DNA from 2 places in the Peptoniphilus sp. HMSC075B08 genome. Region 2 is predicted to be linked to the other one. Evidence: predicted binding sites of a transcription regulator. Region 2 holds the regulator's gene; the other holds the start of a gene.
The links. The regulator HrcA, encoded in region 2, represses chaperone genes, less so after heat shock. The targets are predictions, from matches to a motif close to ATTAGCACTCNATANTATNGAGTGCTAAT.
Positions count from the first base shown of each region.

Region 1: a site for HrcA is predicted at 2,011-2,039, ahead of htpG (molecular chaperone HtpG). Genes of this name have one in related genera too.

Region 1 is NZ_KV820429.1:5,885-9,315, reverse strand. Features, by position in the region: gene HMPREF3023_RS00495 (hypothetical protein) at 1-44, shown strand, start outside; gene htpG (molecular chaperone HtpG) at 140-1,993, opposite strand; T-box leader at 2,254-2,499, shown strand; gene HMPREF3023_RS00485 (ABC transporter substrate-binding protein) at 2,562-3,431, shown strand, end outside.
Region 2 is NZ_KV820448.1:83,695-87,125, forward strand. Features, by position in the region: gene lepA (translation elongation factor 4) at 1-131, opposite strand, end outside; gene lepB (signal peptidase I) at 167-685, opposite strand; gene hrcA (heat-inducible transcriptional repressor HrcA) at 935-1,957, shown strand; gene grpE (nucleotide exchange factor GrpE) at 1,966-2,493, shown strand; gene dnaK (molecular chaperone DnaK) at 2,515-3,431, shown strand, end outside.

The DNA of each region.
Region 1 (3,431 bases), on a different contig from region 2:
TTATAGGAGAAAATATTTTTTTACTTTTAAAAAGAAAGTTATAAGTTACATTTAAAATTTATAAAAATAAAAGGCTCTTCTCACAATGAAAAGAGCCTTAATTTGTCTTAAATTCTTAATTATTTGTATAAAATCTTTTTTACATTAGCTTTGAAACATTCCTTGCGTAGGCGATTGGGTCTTCTATGTCTAGACCTGCAACAAGTCTTGCTCCGTCGTATAAGAGTTTTGTGTAAGTCTTAAATTCTTCTGAAGCTTCGTCCATTTCCTTTAGCTTCTTAAGGGCAGGGTGGTTTGGATTTACTTCTAGGACCTTGTCTGCCTTAAAGCCTTGGTTGTTTGGCATGTGGCTAAGAGTTTTTTCCATTTCAATGGAGATTTCGCCCTTGCTTGATAGGTAGGCTGCGTCATCTTTTAGATTTGGATTTTCTCTAATTGATGAAACTTCTCCTTCCAAGATTTCCTTCATCTTCTTCACATAGTCTTGTAAAGTTTTTTCGTCTTCTTCTTTCACAGCATCTGTTTCAGAAATTGACTTAAACTTCTTGTCGTCGTATTCTTCTAACATCTTGATGACAAACTCGTCAATTGGGTCTGTTAGGGCAAGAACTTCTATGTCCTTGTCGATAAAGTGCTTGATTTGTGGTAGGTCCTTAATAGCTTCGATTGAAGAACCATTTGCATAGTAGATGAAGTCTTGGTCTGGCTTCATGTCTTTCCTGTACTCGTTAAATGTCACATTATCTCTCTTAGTAGTTGTGTAGATAAAGAGGTCCTTTAGCTTGTCTTTGTCTGCACCATAATTTTCATAGGCACCTGACTTTAGACTAACTCCAAAGTTTTCAAAGAACTCAGCATATTTTCCCCTGTCATTTTTAAGGATCTTTGCAAGTTCATCAAGGATCTTCTTTTCTATATTTTTCTTAATTAGTTGTAACTCACGAGTTTTTTGTAGCATTTCACGTGAGATGTTAAGTGAAATATCTTCTGAGTCAACTACACCCTTTACGAAGCTCAAGTAATCTGGAAGTAGGTCTTCACATTTTTCCATAATTAAAACTCCGTTGGAGTAAAGTTCAAGTCCGCCCTTTTTGTCTGGGTTTAAGAAGTCAAAGGGTCTTCTTGATGGGATGTATAAAATTGACTTAAAGGAAATCATCCCTTCCACAGATATGTGGATGTGGGCAAGAGGGTCTTCAAAGCCAAAGTGTCTTTGTCTGAAGAAATTGTTGTAGTCCTCATCCTTTAATTCGTTTTTATTCTTTCTCCACATTGGAACAGAGGAGTTTAAGACGTCATCTTCTCTATAAGATTCAAATTTTGGATCATCATCAGTTGAATCAGCACTTGGCCTTTTCTTTTCCACTTCCATCTTAATTGGGTAGGAGATGTAGTTGGAGTAGTGACTCACAAGTTCCCTAATCTTATATTCATCGAGGTATTGGTCATAATTTTCTTCTTCAGTATTTTCTCTTAGGTGAAGGGTGATGACTGTACCGTGGTTTTCTTTTTCTGCATCTTCAATGGAGTAGCCATCTGCTCCCTTGGACTTCCAAAGGTGGGCTACGTCTTCTTTGTAAGATCTTGTTAGGACAGAAATTTCATCTGCAACCATGAAGGCAGAGTAGAAGCCTACACCAAACTGGCCAATGATTTCGTGGTCAGCATCTTTTTTATTTAAGTTCTTAAAGTCAAGGGAACCTGACTTTGCTATTGTCCCCAAGTTTTCTACAAGTTCTTCCTCAGTCATACCAAGACCAACGTCTTCTACTGTGATAGTTCTCTTTTCCTTGTCAGGAGTAATCCTGATGAAGTAGTCTTCGTGGTTAAACTTAACCTTGTCGTCGTTAAGGGCGATGTAGTACATCTTGTCCATGGCATCAGATGCATTGGAGATAAGTTCCCTTAAAAATATTTCTTTATTTGTGTAAATGGAATGAATCATCAAGTCCATTAATCTTTCTGTTTCAGCATTGTATTTTTTATTTTGCATTGTATCACCTTCCTATTATTAGCACTCGATAGATGATTCTGCTAATAATATATATCTTTTTATTTAAATAGTCAAACTTTTGAAGATTTATTTTAAAATATAACTTGAGAAATATTTATGAAGTCTTAATAAATTTTTAAATAGAGAAAATAATTAAAAACTCAAAATAAATTGCTTTGAAAATTAAAAATCAAAATAAAATTAAAAAGATAAATTTATCCTTGACAAAATAAATTTCAAGGAATATATTATATCTAATCGATAAACCGATAAAGGAGATTAGTAGTTTTTATGGAGCTTTAAAGAGAGCAAGTCACATGGTGGGAGACTTGTAAGCAAAGTATAAATGAATGGACTCCTGAGGGCGGGGAGAAATAAATCTTTGATTTAAAGTAATACCCGACGGGACTTAGCCGTTAAAATAAGACCAATATGTTAGTATTGATGAGAGGGTGCTTTATGCAAAATTGGGTGGTACCGCAGAAGTTTAGACTTTTGTCCCATTAGGGATGGAAGTCTTTTTTTATTTCCATCCTTCTCTCATAGTTTGAGGAAAAGGAGAATGAAAATGAAAAAAATTTTAGGAGTATTGTCATTAGTTTTATTGTTAGTTGGATGTTCAAATGGAAGTGGAGAAAAAACTTCTGATAGTGAAAGAGTTTATAAGGTTGGAATTTTACAATTTGCCCAACACCCATCACTTGATAATTGTAGGGAAGGTTTCTTGCAAGGTCTTGAAGAAGAAGGCTTTGTTGAAGGGGAAAATTTAGAAGTTGACTACCAAAATGCCCAAGCAGACATGGGGATTGCTGCCCAAATAGCAGATGCCTTTGTGGGCAACAAGGTGGACATGGTGACAGCCATTGCCACACCAGCTGCTATGAGTGCCTATAATGCCACAATGAAGACAGACATACCAGTTGTCTACACAGCAATCACTGACCCAGTGGTGGCACAAGTTGCTGATGAAAACAAAAATCCCCTTGGCAACGTGACAGGCACAAGCGACATCTTACCTGTGGAAGCCCAATTAAAATTAATAAGAGAGCTTTTACCTGATGCAAAAAATCTTGGCATCCTTCACACATCTAGTGAAGCAAACTCTGATTCAATGCTAGAGATTTATAAAGACCTTGCAGGCAAGTACGACTTTAAAGTTATTGATGAAGCCATAAATACTACTGCAGACATACCTCTAGCAACAGACAACTTACTTTCAAAAGTTGACGTAATGACAAATCTTTTAGACAACACAGTTGTGAATTCTCTTCCAACAATTTTAGACAAGGCAAATGCAAAGAAAATTCCTGTTTTTGGTTCTGAAATTGAGCAAGTGAAGATGGGTTGTCTTGGATCAGAAGGGATTGAATATATTTCTCTTGGAAAACAAACTGGTAAGATGGCTGCAAAAATTTTAAGAGGAGAAGCTAAGGCCAGT
Region 2 (3,431 bases):
AGAACTTGCTGTTCCATTTCTCTCTTTGTAAGCATGCCTGTTGATTCAATTAGTCTGTCGGCAAGAGTTGATTTTCCATGGTCAATGTGTGCGATTATTGAAAAATTTCTTATATTTTTTTGATTTCTCAAATTTTTTACCTCCGATTTCTTGGGGATTTTATATTTTAAATTTTTCCTCTATTATTAAGAGGTAAAATCCTATAAACTGCGGCTGACTTTATTCTTTTCTTTTCAATTGGTCCAAAGTATCTTGAGTCAATGCTCATACCAGGAAGTCTGTTGTCTCCCATTACGAAGTACTCATCATCTTTTAGTGTAAAACTTTCTACATCGGACTCAGTGTAATCAGTAGAAGTGTAAGATTCTTCTAAAACTTTTCCGTTTAATATAACCTGACCATCTTTAAATGCTATTGTGTCCCCAGGCTTTCCTATTAATCTCTTAATATAGTTTCTATTGTCGTTAGGTGCATCTATGACCACAATTTCTCCGCGAGGTAGGTCGGTGTATCTCTTGTAGGAAAGGCAAATTAATTTATCCCTTTCATTTAAAGTAGGGTGCATAGACTCTCCATTAACTACAGCTATATTAAAAATAAAAGTTCTCACAAAAAGTGCAATTAAAACTGCAGCTACAATTGTAACAACAAAAGATAGGGTTTCATTCTTCTTCAATGTAATCATCTCCAATTTCTAATTTTATCATAAATAGAGGAAAGAATGGATAACTATTTATACGTTATAACGTATATATAGATTGATTTGTAAGAAGCTAGATTATAAATTATCAAAATAATAGGAAATAAATTATTTAAAAGAAAGTCAAAATTAGTCAAAATAATTTTTAAAAATCCTTGACAAAGTCCTAGGTGTGAAGTATTATATACATAGATTAGCACTCGGGGTTAATGAGTGCTAACAAAAGGAGGGGTTATGGATACTAGAAAAATTAATATTTTAAATGCCATAATTGAGGCATATATCGATATGCCTACTCCCGTTGGATCGAGAACTCTCTCCAAAGATTACAATCTTGGAGTTAGCTCTGCAACTATAAGAAATGAAATGGCAGATCTTGAAGATCTTGGTTTTTTAAATAAGCCCCATCAATCAGCAGGAAGAATTCCTTCTGACAAGGCTTACCGCTTCTATGTCGATGAACTTTTTAAAAACTTTAATAGCTTTCACGACCTAGATGCCTCACAAAAAATCATGGAGAGACTCTTATTCTCTTCGAGAAATCACGAAGAATTTTACAAGAATGTAGTCAATCTCCTAGCCAATATAAGTTCTTGTACGGCTTATCTCATAACACCACAGAAGGCCGATACAAAAATAAAAAGACTTACTCTAGTTAAGTTAGATGAATACACAGCTCTTTTAGTTTTAATAGGAGACAAGGGAGTTATTGAGAAATACTTTTTAGAAATAGAAAATATTTCTGACGAAGATTTTTATCTAATAGAGAAGGTCTTAAATGAAAAGATATCGGGAATTGATTTCAGCGAAATTGAATCTCTTAAGATTTCACTTTCAGATGACTATATAAGGCATGGAAAATTTATTTCTGATATTGTAAAAATTGCTAGTCAATTTAACAAAAAAGTCTCTTCTATTGACATCTATTATGATGGTCTTACAAATATTTTAAACTTTGATGAATATAAGGACATAGACAAGGCAAGAGATTTCATGAGTCTAGTAGAAGATAGGGACAGCCTATTTCAAATTCTAAAAAATGATAATTTTACCAGCGATGTTGAGGTTATTATTGGAGCAGAAAATAGTGCAAGTCTCATGAAGGAAAATACTATTATTAGAGCTCCTTTCTCTAGAGAAAATGGAATCTATGGAAGTATTGGACTTATTGGACCAGTTAGGATTGACTACATGAGATTGGTTAAAGTTGTTAAAGTATTTAGCGACGCTGTGAAAAGTGGATTGAAAGAAATGTGAGGGAGTACATGACGAATGAAGATATAAAAAAAGATGATTTACAAAATGAAGAAGATATAGATATGAAAGAAGAAGAACTTGATATAAATGAAGAAGCTGAAGTAGAAGCTTCTGATGATGAAAAATATCAAGACTTAACAGATAAATTTATGAGACTTCAAGCAGACTTCTCTAACTATAAGAGAAGGACTGAGGCACAAAAGTCTGAATATGTTGAACTTGGAGTTAAAAAAATTGCAAATGACTTACTTCCTGTCATAGATAATTTTGAAAGAGCCTTGGATTCCATAAAGGACAAGGACTCAACTTATGAAGGAATATTAATGATAAAAAATCAACTTACTGACGTTCTTGCAAAAGACGGTATAGTTGAGATGGAAGCATTGGGACAAGAGTTTGATCCAATGTATCATCACGCAGTACTCACTGAAGATTCTGATGAATACGACAGTGGTTATGTTATAGAAGTATTGCAAAAAGGTTATTTAATTAACGAGAAAACACTAAGACCTGCAATGGTCAAAGTTTCACAATAAGAATTTTAGGAGGAAATATATATGGGAAAAATAATTGGTATTGACTTAGGTACAACTAACTCTGCAGTAGCAGTAATGGAAGGTGGAGAATCTGTAATTATTCCTAACATTGAAGGTAACAGAACTACTCCATCAGTAGTAGCTTTTACAAAAGATGGCGAAAGATTAGTAGGTGAAACTGCTAAGAGACAAGCAATCACAAACCCTGATAGAACAATCTCTTCTATTAAGAGACACATGGGTTCTGATTTTAACGTAAAAATTGACGACAAAACTTACTCTCCACAAGATATTTCAGCTATGATTCTACAAAAATTAAAGGCTGACGCAGAATCTTATCTTGGAGAAAAGATTACAGAAGCTGTTATTACAGTTCCAGCTTACTTCACAGATGCTCAAAGACAAGCAACTAAAGACGCAGGAAGAATTGCAGGACTTGATGTAAAGAGAATTGTAAACGAACCAACTGCAGCTGCACTTGCTTATGGAGAAGACAAGGACACTGAAGCACAAACTGTTATGGTTTATGACCTTGGTGGTGGTACATTTGACGTATCTATCCTTGAACTTTCTGACGGTGTATTCGAAGTACACGCAACTCGTGGTAACAACAAACTTGGTGGAGATGACTTCGACAATAGATTAATCGACTATATTGCTGAAGAATTCAAAAAGGAAAATGGAATTGATCTTAAGTCTGACAACATGAGTCTTCAAAGACTTAAGGAAGCAGCTGAAAAGGCTAAGAAGGAACTATCTTCTACAATGTCAACAAATATCAACCTTCCATTTATCACAGCTTCACAATCTGGTCCACTTCACTTAAATATGGACGTATCTCGTGCTAAGTTCGATGAACTTACAGCAGATCTTGTTAAGAAGACTGAAGGACCTGTTAAGGATGCTTTAAAAGATGCAGGACTTAATGCAAATGAAAT